3 regions of the Microbacterium sp. CR_7 genome follow, and region 2 is predicted to be linked to each of the others. Evidence: predicted binding sites of a transcription regulator. Region 2 holds the regulator's gene; each other region holds the start of a gene.

Region 1 (4,604 bases), on a different contig from region 2:
GGGCGGTTGAGGGTGAGCCGTCCCAGCGCTCCCTCCGTGCGGACGAGGACCCGGGGCGCGGTGGTGGAATCGGTCACGCGTGCCAGGCTACCCGCTCGATCGACGCTTGCCCTTGCACCGGATCGTGCGGTAAATACGCGATCGGACGGCTTTTCCGGCAGGATAGACGGAACTGCCCATTGCAAACGAGAGGTCGCGGATGCCCGACGGACAGGTGCTCGAGTTCACGCGCGTGACGAAGCGCTTCAATGACGTGACGGCGGTGTCCGACTTCTCCGCGCGGATCGAGCCGGGAGCCGTCACGGCCTTCCTCGGCCCGAACGGCGCCGGGAAGACCACGACGCTGCGCATCCTGCTCGGCCAGGTGCGAGCCACGAGCGGCACGGCGACGATCGGCGGCGTCGCGTACTCCGAGCTGCGCCACCCGCTGCGCACGATCGGCTCCGTGCTGGAGGAGACGTCGTACCGTCCTCGGCGCAGCGCGGCCCGGCTGCTCACGATGGCCGCGAAGGCCAACGGCATCCCACTCGCCCGCGTCGGCGAAGTGCTCGCGCTCGTCGGGCTCGAGAACGAAGCGGAGGGTCGCGTGGGCAGCTTCTCCCTCGGCATGCGACAGCGTCTCAGCGTGGCCCACGCTCTGCTCGGCGACCCCGGCGCCCTCGTCTTCGACGAGCCTGCCAACGGACTCGACCCCGAGGGCATCCGCTGGATGCGCCTGCTCATGCGTCGTCTCGCCGACGAGGGGCGCACCGTGCTGGTGTCGTCGCACGTACTGAGCGAGGTCGAGCAGGTCGCCGACAACGTCCTCGTGCTCTCGAAGGGGCACCTCATGCTGTCGAGCGGCATCGAGAAGCTCGCGGATCCGTCGGCCGGCTCCGTGGTCGTCGATGCCGCCGATCGTGCGGCGCTGCGTGCGGCACTGCTCGAAGCCGGGTTCCAGATCGAGGTTCTCCGCTCGGGACTCCGCGCTCGCGGGGGTGACGCCGCCCGAGTGGGCGCGGTGGCGGCATCGGCAGGGATCGCCCTGACCACGCTCGTGCAGCGCGGTCCGACTCTGGAAGACGTCTTCATCGAACTCGTGCGCGGCGGCACGCTCGAGCCTCGCGCCGCCGTCGCGGCATCCGAGTACGTCGTCGCGGACGAGGTCACCGGCGGCGCTGGCGTGGATGCCCAGCCCGTCTCCGGCGATGTCGAGGCCGTCGCGGAGACGGATGATGAGTCGCTCGCTGTTGCGGAGACGGATGCAGGTGCGTCCACGGACGCGGACGCCGAGCCCGTCACGGAGGCCGAGCCCGCTTCTGACGTCGTCGACGAGGTGACGCCCACGAGCGCGGCACCGGAGGCCGACATCGAGGGAGGCCCTTCCTTCGACGACATCCTGTTCGGTGCCGGCTCGGCTCAGATCGAGACGGGTGCGGCGGAAGACGAGGCCGCCGACGGATCCCCGGAATCGGGCGTCGAGGTCTTCGCGGGCCTCGGCACGGCGGATGATGCGGACGACGTCGCCGCTGCCGCTGAGCCTGATGAGCAGCGCGACGACGAGTCCGACGAGCAGGTCGACGACGAGTCAGGCGAGCAGGCCGACGACGCGTCCGGCGAGCAGACGGACGATGACGCCGACCCGCGTTCGGCCGCGGTGAGCTCGATGCTCGCGGCTGCAGCGCGCGCGTACTACGAGGACGAGCCGCGCGACTATCCGCACGGCGACGCGTCCACCGCGGAGGAGCAGACCGAGACGGGCGAGCGCGATGCGCAGTGGTCCGTCGCGGCCACCGGCGTGATCGATCAGGTTCCCGCCTGGGCGCCGAGCGAAGGAATCGGGGGCGCAGGTGCGGGCGCGCAGCAGGAGGGCGTGCACGAGCACCACGAGGGCGACCACGAGCACCACGAGGGCGACCACGAGCACCACGAGGGCGACCACGAGCACCATGAGGGCGACCACGAGCACCACCACTACTGAGCAATCAGCACCCGTCTGACAGCCGAATGCCTCCCCGCCGACAGCGGGGAGGCATTCTTCTGTCTGAGGCCTCAGGCGGGACGAGGGCGGATGACCGGACGCTTGCGCGGCTTCGACACCGGCGTGGGCGCCGTGGCGACGATCTCCTCGACGTCGGCGGGTTCCTCGGAGACCGGCAGGCGCAACGCCTGCGTGAGTGAGAGGCCGTGGCGCGTCGTCAGGATCAGTCGCCGGAATTGCTCGTCTCCGTCGAGGTCGATCACGACGCTCGGACGATGGCGACGGATGAGCACGAAATCGGTGCTGCCGGCGGCCTTCCACGTTCCGGCAGCGAGGATCCCCGGGATATGCGTCCCGGGGTTCGGGACGCCGCGCAGCCAGGTCCAGGCGTCGTCGGTGAGCTGGACCTTGGTGATGGTCTCGCGCACGATCCGCAGGTTGTCACGGTGGAAGCTCGCTGCTCGTTCGATCGGCGAGAGCACGACCTCGAGTTGCGTCTGGTCCAGCAGCAACGTCACCATGCGTCCAGTCTGCCAGCGGTGCCCTGCCAGTTGTCTGCGTCTTCTTCACAGGACCGCAACGATCCGTTGTGTGCGACCGTCATATGCTCTTCGCTCCATTCCGATGTTCCGCTCAATATTCGAACAAAGATACTAAACTCGAGGCATGGCTTCCACTCCCACGATCGACCTCGACCCCTCGGGTCTGCTCGATGCGTGGCTGGAGACACGACGTCAGATCGCCGTACTCGAGGCCCAGGCCTCGCATCTGTTGGCCGAGCGCATGCGACTGATGAAGGCGGATGCCGTCGAGCAGCCGTTGCACCGCACGATGATCGAGCGCTCGATGGTCGCGGAGTACGCCGCGGCGGGGCGCATCGCGCACGGCTCGATGGACTTCGCCTTCACCGACGCCGCCTTCCTCGAGCAGGGTCAACCCCATGTCCTGGCCGCGTTCCGCGCGGGCGCGATCAGTGCTGCGCACGTGCGGGAGATCGTGCGAGCGAGCGGGATCGTCCGCGAGGCGATCAACAACGGACGAGCGGATGCCGCGGCTCTCGCCACCTTCGACACGGCCGCTCGCGTCGTGGCGGAATCGGAGACGCCGGCGCGCACCGCCGCTCACATGAAGCGCCTCGCCGCTGCGCTGGCAGGCGACACGGTGGTCGAGCGGCATGCGCGCTCGCGATCAGAGAGAACCGTGACGATGCGGCCGGTGGACGATGGGTTGGCGCTGCTCACAGTGGTGCTGCCCGAGCACCTCGCGGTCGCGATCATGGACCGGCTCACGCAGCTCGCCCGCGGAGTGGTGGCAGCGCGGCAGACGCCGGAGGCGTCCGCCTCGGAGGGCGATCAAGGCGTCGAGCCCCGCCTCGATTCGCTCGATCGGACGGCGATCTTCGCTGACGGCACGTTCACAGCCGATCCCGGGCACCTCGCGCCCTCAAGCGACGCCGACGCCGCCACCGGCACCCCCACCGCCACCTCGACCTCGGGTCATGACTTCCGGGACGACTGCGACGCCCACCCCGTCCCCGCGGACTCGCGCACGATCGACCAGGTGCGCGCCGACCTGTTGACCGACCTGCTGCTCGCAGCCGAGCCCAGCCCGGCGAACGGCCCCGGGCTCGACAACATCCGGGGGCGCATCCAGGTCACGATCGCGGCGACGACGCTCGCCGGGCTCGACGAACGACCCGCCGAGCTCGACGGATACGGACCGCTGCACCCCGACCACGCCCATGACCTCGCCGGGCGGAACCTCGGCTGGTCGCGCCTTTTCCTCGACGCGGGTGGGTTGGTCACCGAGACCGACACGTACACACCGACTGAGCCGATGCGACGTTTCCTCAGGGCGCGGGACCAGCACTGCCGCTTTCCCGGATGCAGAATGCCGGTGCACCGATGCGAAATCGATCACACCCACGACCACGCGAAGGGCGGGCGCACGGACGTCCACAATCTCGCGCACCTCTGCCGCGGGCACCATGCGCTCAAGCATCCGGATACCGCCGACGACCATCGGTGGTCGGCGCGACAGCTGCCGGACGGCACGATCGACTGGCTCAGTCCGTCGGGCCGGAGCTACCGGGATTCGCCGCGACGACGAGTGATGTTCGTGTGATGGCTCACGTCAGCGTGTCAGCCCGCCGAGCGGGCGCCCGCAGCAGCCGCGGCGGCAGCCGGAAGCGCCGCCTCGATGCGCTGCAGCTCGCCCTCGCCATGAGCGGCGGTGAGGAACCAGGCCTCGAAGACGCTCGGCGGCAGCGCGATGCCCTGCTCACGCATGCTGTGGAAGAAGGGGGCGTAGCGGAAGGACTCCTGCGCCTGCGCCTGGGCGTAGTCCCGCGGGGCGCCGTCGCGGAACGATGCGCTGAAGAGGCTTCCAGCGTGGGCGATCGCGTGCGTCACACCCGCGTCCGTCAGTGCCGCATCGAGCGCGCGGGCGACGCGCGTCGAGGCAGCATCGACCCTCGCGTACACCTCGGGCGTCGCGAGCCGCAGCGTGGCGAGGCCTGCCGCCACCGACAGCGGATTCCCCGAGAGCGTGCCGGCCTGGTAGACCGGACCGACCGGGGCGAGCATGTCCATGACGTCGGCTCGTCCACCGAGCGCGGCGAGCGGCATTCCGCCGCCGACGACCT
Region 2 (4,604 bases):
ACGAGATCGCCTCGAACGTGTGTCGGACGAGCGAGCCGGTGAAGTGGCCGCCGATCAGGTGGTGCTCGAAACCCGCCGGCTCGCCCGTGTGAACGAGGTACGGACGCCCGGAGATGTCGACGACGGCCTGCGCGAGCGCCTCGTCGAGCGGGACCAGGGCGTCGCCGTAGCGCGAGATGCCGGACTTGTCGCCGAGCGCCTCGCGGATCGCCTGCCCGAGCACGATCGAGATGTCCTCGACGGTGTGGTGCGCGTCGATGTCCGTGTCGCCGGATGCGCGGACGGTGAGGTCGGTCAGCGAGTGCTTCGCGAATGCCGTCAGCATGTGGTCGAAGAAGGGCACCGACGTGTCGATCCGGCTCGCACCGGTGCCGTCGAGGTTCAGCTCGAGCTCGACGGTGGACTCCGAGGTGCTGCGCACACGCGTCGCGGTGCGCGGGGTCAGGGCGGTGCTGCTCATGAAGCCGATCCTATCGAGGCCAGCGCGTCGAGGAACGCGGTCGTCTCGGCCTCCGTGCCTGCGGTCACGCGGAGGTGACCGGGGATGCCCACGTCACGGATCAGCACACCGCGGTCGTAGAGCTGCTGCCAGACGGAGGCCGGATCGGACACACCGCCGAAGAGGACGAAGTTGGACCACGATTCGTGCGGCGTGTAGCCGAGAGCCTCGAGCGTCGCCGAGATGCGGTTCCGCTGCTCGACGATCTCCTCGACCATGCCGAGCATCACGTCGGAGTTGCGAAGCGCGGCGATGGCGGCGGCCTGCGTGAGCGCGCTCAGGTGGTAGGGCAGCCGCACGAGTCGCAGGGCGTCGATGAACGCGGGATCGGCGGCGAGGTAGCCGACGCGCGCGCCGGCGAAGGCGAAGGCCTTGCTCATGGTGCGGGAGACGGCGAGGCGGGGTCGCCCGCCGAGCAGGGTCAACGCCGATGGCGCGTCGTGCGGAGCGAACTCCTGATACGCCTCATCCACGACCACGATCCCGCGGCTGGCCTCGTATACCGCCTCGATCACATCGAGCGACAGCGGTGTGCCGGTGGGATTGTTGGGTGCGCACAGGAGGATGACATCGGGATCGGCCTCCTCGACCTGCACGGCGGCATCGTCGGGAGTGAGCGAGTAGTCGGACTGGCGCGTGCCGGCGACCCACGTCGCGCCCGTGCCCTTCGCGATGAGCGGGTACATCGAGTACGTGGGCGCGAAGCTGAAAGCGGTGCGCCCCGGCCCGCCGAACGCCTGCAGGATGTGCTGCAGAACCTCGTTGGAGCCGTTGCCGGCCCAGATCTGCTCCGCCGCGAGGCCGTGACCGAGATACTCCGCGAAACCCTCGCGGAGGGTGGTGAACTCGCGGTCGGGATAGCGGTTGACGTCGCGAAGCGCCACGGCGATGTCGTCGAGGATGTCGCTCGCCACCGCATCCGGAACCGGATGCGTGTTCTCGTTCACGTTCAGCGCGATGGGAAGTGGAGCCTGAGGAGCACCGTAGGGCGTGAGGCCTCGAAGATCGTCACGAAGCGGCAGGTCGGCGAGTGATGCAGTCACCCTTCCCATGGTAGGCCGCGCTGCGACTGCGGGCTGCCGAGTGACATCACTCGGAGTACTGCGCGGGGATCGCGATCTCCTGCCCGATCTGCAACGCGCCGCCCTGGAGGACGTTCAGGCGGGTGATGTCGCCGATGACCTCCCGCGGGTCGGCGCCGGGCGCGACGCTCTCGGCGATCGACCACAGGGTGTCGCCCGGCATGACCGTGACGGTCTCGAACGATGCCGTCGCGACGCTCTCGTTCGAGGCGAGGGCCGTGCCCCCGCTCAGAGCCGCGAAGCCGATGCCCCCGGCGAGCGGGACGGCGGCGAGAGCGAGCAGGAAGCGGCGACCGCGCGCCGTCAGCCGGAGGCGCGTAGCCGGACGTGCCGGAAGGACCGCTGCGCTGCTGAAGGTGATGGTGCTCATCTGGTGCTCCTCTGCTCTACCGCTGCGCGTCTGCGCCGGCGATGAAGTTGGCGTAGCGTTCGCATCCGCGACTCGGCCGGGAGCCATGAATGCGAAGCTACGTTCCGAAGGTATCTTCGAATTCGAACATCTGTCAAGAGTTCTTCGAAACCCGATCCCCGAATCGACCGACACGCTCGAACAGATCTTCCAGATCGGGCCGATTCTCGGATACGGTTTCGATACGCACACCCCATCACGGACCACCGACATTCGAATCCGGACCGCGATACCGCACACCTGAGGAGCACCATGAGCGAGATCTCCGCCCCCGAATCCGAGGCGCCGCGCACTCGGCGGAGGAAGAGCCTCAGCCCCAAGCAGATGGCGATCCTCGAGGTCATCCAGACGTCGATCAGCCGCTACGGCTACCCGCCGAGCATGCGCGAGATCGGCGACGCCGTCGGGCTCAAGTCGCTCTCCAGCGTGACCCACCAGCTCGGACAGCTCGAGCTGAGCGGATACCTGCGGCGAGATCCCGGCAAGACGCGCGCCATGGAGGTGCTCATCGACCTGCCGGGCACCGGCGCCGAGAACCCCGCCGATGTCGCGACCCCGGTCGGCGACGCCGCACTCGTCCCCCTCGTCGGCCGGATCGCCGCGGGCGTACCGATCACAGCCGACCAGCAGGTCGAGGAGATCTTCCCGCTCCCCCGCCAGCTCGTGGGCAAGGGCGACCTGTTCATGCTCAAGGTCTCCGGCGAGTCCATGATCGATGCCGCCATCTGCGACGGCGACTGGGTCGTCGTCCGGTCGCAGAACAGCGCGGAGAACGGCGAGATCGTCGCGGCGATGCTCGACGGCGAGGCGACCGTCAAGGTGCTGCGCCGCCGCGACGGTCACACCTGGCTGCTGCCGCGCAACTCGGCGTTCGAGCCCATCCTCGGCGACGAGGCCGTGGTGCTCGGCAAGGTCGTCGCCGTCCTGCGCGCCGTCTGACAGCATCCGCTCAAGCCCCGCCGGAACATCGGCGCGGCCTAGGCTCGAGGCATGCCCGCACCGTTCGGCTCCTGGCCGTCTCCCTTCACCCCCGCGTCGGTCGCCGCCTCATCGCCCCGCATCGACGGCGCACGGTTCGTCGGCGACGACGTCTGGTGGGGCGAGTCGGTCCCGGCCGAGGGCGGCCGCGTGACGGTGCGGAGTTCGACCGGCGACCAGCTGCTCCCGGCGCCGTGGAGCGCGCGCTCGCGAGTGCACGAGTACGGCGGCGGCGCCTGGACGGCCGACCACGACGGAACGCTCTACTTCGTCGACGCGAAGGACCAGCGCGTGCGCAAGGTGACGCGGGGCGGCGAGCCCGTGGCGCTCACGCCGCCAGGACCTGCTCACGGCGGTCTACGCCTGCAGCACGGGCGACTGTTCGCGGTGCGCGAGGACCTGACCGTCGACCCGCACCGCCGTGCCATCGTTGAGATCCCCACCGACGCAACGGCCGCGGACGATGCCGACGCAGTCCGGGTGATCGTCGAGGGCGAGGGCTTCTTCGCGCATCCTGCGCCGTCGCCTGACGGTAGCCGGATCGCGTGGGTCGAGTGGGACGCGACGCGGATGCCGTGGCAGTCGGCGCGTCTCGCGATCGCCGACGGCTCGCGCACGACGGTCGTTCCGACCCGCGCCGCCCTGCAGCCGGAGTGGGCGGACGATGACGAGCTCGTGTTCGCCGACGACCCGTCCGGCCGCTGGGCGCTCCACCGAGTGCGCATCGATCACGACGGACGTCCGGCAGCTCCGAGGGCCGCGACAGGCGCCGAGGCGGATGCCGACACCGGCTACGGACTCTGGGTTCTCGGCAACCGCTGGTTCCGGGTGCTGGAGGACGGCCGGATCGTGGCCGTGCGCACGAACGGCCGAGACGCGGTCGTCGTGATCTCACCCGACGGCAGCGTCCGGCCGCTGAGCGTCCCGACCGACGGCCATGTCAGCGTCGATGATGCGTCAGGGTCGCGCGTGCTCCTGTCGGGCACCAGCTCGACCGGGGCTCCCGGCCTGTGGCTCGTCGACGTCGACACCGGCGCCGTCGAGGCTGTCGCCGGCGGCGCGCCGGCCGACCCCGCGTGGATGCCGACGGCATCCGCTCTGGTCGTCGAGGGCGCTCACGGCCCCGTGCACGCCTTCGCCTACCCGCCGGCGAACCCCTCGGCGACCGCGCCCGAGGGTGAGCAGCCTCCGTACATCGTGCTCGTGCACGGCGGTCCGACCGCTCATGTCACCGGAGCCGCGTCCTCGGCCGTCGCGTTCTACACCAGCCGAGGCATCGGCGTGCTCGACGTCAACTATGGCGGGTCGAGCGGTTACGGGCGCGCGTACCGCGAGCGCCTGGACGGCGCGTGGGGCGTCGTCGACGTCGACGACGTGATCGACGCGGCGCGCGGGCTCGTCGACGCGGGGTTGGCGGACCCGGCCCGCATCGCGATCAAGGGCGGCTCGGCAGGCGGGTGGACCGTGCTGTCGGCCCTGGTGCGCGGAGGCACGTTCGCCGCCGGCATCAGTCGGTACGGCGTCGCCGACCTGCGGATGCTCGTCGAACACTCCCACGACTTCGAGGCGCACTACATCGAAGGGCTCGTCGGTCCCCTTCCCGATGCGGAGGACCTCTACGAAGAGCGCTCACCGC
Region 3 (4,604 bases), on a different contig from region 2:
TGCTGCCCTTGCACGTGGTGGTCGGCCTCTGGCCATGGGTGCTCGTCACGGCCGTGCTCATGATCATCGTTCTGATCCTCACGGTTGCGAGCGGGATCGACTACATCGTCGCCCAGGTCAGAGGGTCCAGGCGGTCGGCGTGACGATCGCCTCCGACGTCGTCGAGGCCCTCTCCGCCCGCGGATGGACGCTGGGCGTGGCCGAGTCGTTGACGGGCGGCGCCGTCGCGGCGGAGCTCGTGAGTGTCCCCGGCGCCTCGGCAGCGCTCTGGGGGGCCGTCGTGGCCTACGCGACTCCGGTCAAGCACTCTCTGCTCGGAGTCGACGAGGCGCTGCTGGCGGCGCACGGGCCCGTTCACCCGCGCGTGGCGCTGCAGATGGCCGATGGTGTGCGGCACGCCGTCGGCGTCGGGCGACCAGCCGATGTCGGGATCGCGACGACCGGCATCGCCGGACCGGGCTCGCCCGACGGTCAGCCCGTCGGCACCGTGCACGTCGCGGTCGTGACCCCGGAGAGCTCGGCGAGCGAGTCGTTCCGATTCGACGGCGACCGCGCGAGGATCCGCGCCGAATCGGTGGATGCCGTGCTCTCGCTGCTCCGACGGATGACGCGGGAATAGCGAGACGGACGTGCCCGTTGTCATAAATGTGCTCACACCGAAAGCACAGCGTGCAAGGGTAGATTCTGTGACAGTCGATACGACTAGACTGACGATTCCATCGGGGGAGACCTCGAGTTGGCGATCTGGGAGGAGGTTCCGATGATTCTCGTACGGCAGGAAATCGGCGATGTTCTGAGGGACTTCCGTCTTCAGAAGGGGCGGACGCTCCGACAGGTCGCGAGCAAGGCGTCCGTCGCCCTCGGATACCTCAGCGAGGTCGAGCGCGGTCAGAAGGAGGCGTCCAGCGAGATCCTCGCATCGGTCGCGGACGCCCTCGATGTGCCCATCTCGACGATCATGCGCGAGGTCGGCGACCGCATCTCGGTTCTCGAGGGCATCCAGGTGTTCCCCGACGTCGTCCCCGACGACCTTGTGGCCGCCGTCGAACCCGAGCTCTCGCTCCACTGACGCCGGGTTCTTCGACCCTCCATGCGTCGCAGTGAGTTCCTCCGCGCTGTGGAGGCAGAATTCGGTGGGCGTGCGTCGTCACTGGTGAGTGATCTCGTGCTGACGCAGCTGTCCGGTCGCACGGCCGAGGATGCTTTGGACGCGGGGATTCCTCCGCGCGACATCTGGCTCGCGCTGTGCGCCGAGACGGATGTGCCTCTCGAGCGCCGCCACGGCGCCGGCCGGCTCGAGCCGCGCAAGCGCTGAGCCGCGACGGCGGAACGGAGCGGCTTCGAGATTCGCGACGTCTTCATCGGCGTGTCGTCGAAGATGTGTTCGATATGGGCGTAACGTTCTGCACAAGTGGTTCGGAGATCTCGTTCTCCCCGTTCACTGGCCCACGCGATGCAATGTCGGTGGCCCCTCGTACGGTGAGAACAGGCCGAAGAGCCATACGCCTTGTCGGAGAGTTCGTCCCGATCCCGGGACGACCGCGACAGCCTACAGGCGGCACCACGCGAGCATAAGGAGCACGTCATGCCATCACCCGCAGACCGCGAGAAGTCCCTCGAGACCGCACTCGCTCAGATCGACCGGCAGTTCGGAAAGGGCTCGGTCATGCGGCTCGGCAGTGACGAGCGCGCACCCGTCGCCGTGATTCCGACCGGATCGATCGCTCTCGACGTCGCTCTCGGCGTCGGCGGACTCCCGCGCGGCCGCATCGTGGAGATCTACGGACCCGAGTCCTCGGGTAAGACCACGCTCACGCTGCACGCGATCGCCAACGCCCAGCGCTCCGGCGGCATCGCGGCATTCATCGACGCGGAGCACGCGCTCGACCCCGACTACGCCGCCAAGCTCGGCGTCGACATCGACGCGCTGCTCGTCTCGCAGCCCGACACAGGTGAGCAGGCGCTCGAGATCGCCGACATGCTCGTGCGCTCCGGCGCGATCGACCTGATCGTGATCGACTCCGTCGCGGCCCTCGTGCCCCGCGCCGAGATCGAGGGCGAGATGGGAGACTCGCACGTCGGTCTCCAGGCCCGCCTGATGTCGCAGGCGCTCCGCAAGCTGACCGGTGGTCTCAACCAGACCAACACGACGATGATCTTCATCAACCAGCTGCGCGAGAAGATCGGTGTGTTCTTCGGATCGCCGGAGACCACCGCCGGTGGAAAGGCGCTGAAGTTCTACGCGTCTGTGCGCATGGACATCCGGCGCATCGAGACCCTCAAGGACGGCACCGACGCTGTCGGAAACCGCACCAGGGTCAAGGTCGTCAAGAACAAGATGGCCCCTCCCTTCAAGCAGGCGGAGTTCGACATCCTCTACGGCGTCGGCATCTCCCGCGAGGGCAGTCTCATCGACTTCGGCGTCGACCACGGGATCGTGAAGAAGTCGGGATCGTGGTACACCTACGACGGCGATCAGCTCGGACAGGGCAAGGAGAACGCCCGCACGTTCCTGATCAAGAACCCCGACATCGCTCTCACGATCGAGACGCAGATCAAGCAGAAGCTCGGGATCGGCGGACCGGCTGCTGCCGCTCCCGGCGACGAGCTCGCTGAGCGCCGCCCCGCGTAATAGCCATGCGGAGGCAGTTCGACGGCCGAGGAACCGAGGGCTCTGATGAGAACCGAGTGCTCTGATGACCGGAGTGGGCGATGACTGACCATGGGGGCGAGTCCGAGCGGCTCGCTCCCGTGACCCCGCTTTTCGGCGGCCGGCGCGGGACTTCGGGCTCGGATTCAGCGGGCGACCAGAACCACCGCACGGACGATCACAGGCCGTCTCGAAGCACTACGGCCACCGACCGTTCCGATGAGAAGCGGCGCGCAGCGGAATCCGTCGTGCCCCGGCGCACGGGGGACGCGGGACTCTGGCGGTCGACGTGGGATGGCAACGATCGCACGCACTCCGCGGGTGAAGAGGAATCAGGTGGCTCTCCGAGCGACCGTCATCCTGCGCGGGGTGCGGCAGGACGGACTCCCCGTCTGCGTCCGCTCAACGCCGTGCTCGATTTTTCGAGCGACGCATCCGAAGCGGGTGCAGCGGGTGCCCGGTCTCATCAGAGCGATGAGGAGACGCGCGCGGCAGCGGAGGAGCTGCTCGTGCGCAAGCTGCGATCACGATCACTGTCGGTATCCGAAGCTCGTCTCGTGCTGCGCGGTTTCGAGAGCGACGGACGACGTCTCGACGCGCATCAGATCGACGATGTCGTCTCGGAGTTCGAGCGACGCGGCTACCTCGACGATGCGCTTCTCGCCGAGCAACTCGTCACCGGGGGAGTGCAACGCAAGGGGCAGGGGCGCGTGGCTCTCACTCGCGCGCTCGCGCAGCGCGGGATCCCCCGCGAGGTCATCGACGCCGCTCTGGAAGAGCTGCCGGATGACGACGCGGAGCGCGCCCTCGAGTTCGCGCGGACCAAGGCGAGATCCCTGGCCAGGCTCGATGCCGACACGGCGCTCCGCCGACTCGTCGGGCAGCTTGCGCGACGCGGCTACAGCGGCGGGGTCGCCATGGTTGCGGCGAAGACCGCGCTGACGGAGGTCTCTGGTCGCGGCTCCGGCGGTGTGCGTTTCGTCGACTCGGACTGACTCACCGCGATCACGTGCTCGATGTCCGCGCGCGCTCACTCGAGCGCCGCGTGGTTCCTCTCGACACGCTCGTAGAATGGGTTCATCATGACTATCCCGCGCAGCGAGCCGACGATCATCTCCTCGTCGTCGGCGGCGATCGACCACGACGGCAGGCAGCGCTCCTACGAGGTGCGCACCTTCGGCTGTCAGATGAACGTGCACGACTCGGAGCGTCTCTCCGGTTCGCTCGAGAGCGCCGGTTATGTCCGGGCAGAGGCCGGCGGCGAAGCCGACGTCGTCATCATCAACACCTGCGCGGTGCGCGACAACGCAGCGGGCAAGCTGTACGGCACACTCGGACAGCTCGCTGCCGTGAAGCGGCGCAAGGAAGGCATGCAGATCGCCGTCGGCGGATGCCTCGCCCAGATGGACAAGCAGGCCGTGCTCGACAAGGCCCCCTGGGTCGACGTCGTCTTCGGCACGCACAACATGGGCTCGCTCCCCGGACTGCTGGAACGCGCGCGTCACAACGGAGAGGCGGAGCTGGAGATCCTCGAGTCACTCGAGATCTTCCCGTCCACGCTCCCGACCAAGCGCGACTCCGCGCACAGCGGGTGGGTGTCGATCTCCGTCGGCTGCAACAACACCTGCACGTTCTGCATCGTGCCCAGCCTGCGCGGCAAGGAGAAGGACCGCCGCCCCGGCGACATCCTGAACGAGATCCGACTGCTCGTCGAAGACGGCGCGATCGAGGTCACGCTGCTCGGACAGAACGTGAACTCCTACGGTGTCGAGTTCGGAGATCGACAGGCCTTCGGCAAACTGCTCCGTGCGACGGGCGAGATCGAGGGGCTCGAGCGCGTGCGCTTCACGAGCCCCCACCCCGCGGCCTTCACCGACGACGTGATCGACGCCATGGCGGAGACCCCGAACGTGATGCCCCAACTGCACATGCCCCTGCAGTCAGGCAGCGACCG

Evidence for each region. The regulator LexA, encoded in region 2, represses DNA repair genes until DNA is damaged. The targets are predictions, from matches to a motif close to TCGAACANNTGTTCGA.
Region 1: RAC81_RS12225 (DUF222 domain-containing protein) is a predicted target of LexA. The motif match lies at 2,601-2,616, and genes of this name have one in related genera.
Region 3: recA (recombinase RecA) is a predicted target of LexA. The motif match lies at 1,373-1,388, and genes of this name have one in related genera.

What each region holds. Positions count from the first base shown of each region.
Region 1 covers NZ_JAVAYF010000005.1:74,397-79,000, reverse strand. The annotation lists gene RAC81_RS12240 (enoyl-CoA hydratase/isomerase family protein) at 1-77, opposite strand, end outside; gene RAC81_RS12235 (ATP-binding cassette domain-containing protein) at 200-1,960, shown strand; gene RAC81_RS12230 (hypothetical protein) at 2,032-2,481, opposite strand; gene RAC81_RS12225 (DUF222 domain-containing protein) at 2,627-4,084, shown strand; gene RAC81_RS12220 (glutamate-1-semialdehyde 2,1-aminomutase) at 4,102-4,604, opposite strand, start outside.
Region 2 covers NZ_JAVAYF010000004.1:507,190-511,793, reverse strand. The annotation lists gene hisB (imidazoleglycerol-phosphate dehydratase HisB) at 1-460, opposite strand, end outside; gene RAC81_RS11655 (histidinol-phosphate transaminase) at 457-1,551, opposite strand; gene RAC81_RS11650 (LysM peptidoglycan-binding domain-containing protein) at 1,589-1,951, opposite strand; gene lexA (transcriptional repressor LexA) at 2,243-2,929, shown strand; gene RAC81_RS11640 (S9 family peptidase) at 2,981-4,604, shown strand, end outside.
Region 3 covers NZ_JAVAYF010000001.1:304,743-309,346, forward strand. The annotation lists gene pgsA (CDP-diacylglycerol--glycerol-3-phosphate 3-phosphatidyltransferase) at 1-143, shown strand, start outside; gene RAC81_RS01390 (CinA family protein) at 140-619, shown strand; gene RAC81_RS01395 (helix-turn-helix domain-containing protein) at 761-1,069, shown strand; gene RAC81_RS01400 (DUF3046 domain-containing protein) at 1,091-1,315, shown strand; gene recA (recombinase RecA) at 1,586-2,632, shown strand; gene RAC81_RS01410 (regulatory protein RecX) at 3,061-3,645, shown strand; gene miaB (tRNA (N6-isopentenyl adenosine(37)-C2)-methylthiotransferase MiaB) at 3,733-4,604, shown strand, end outside.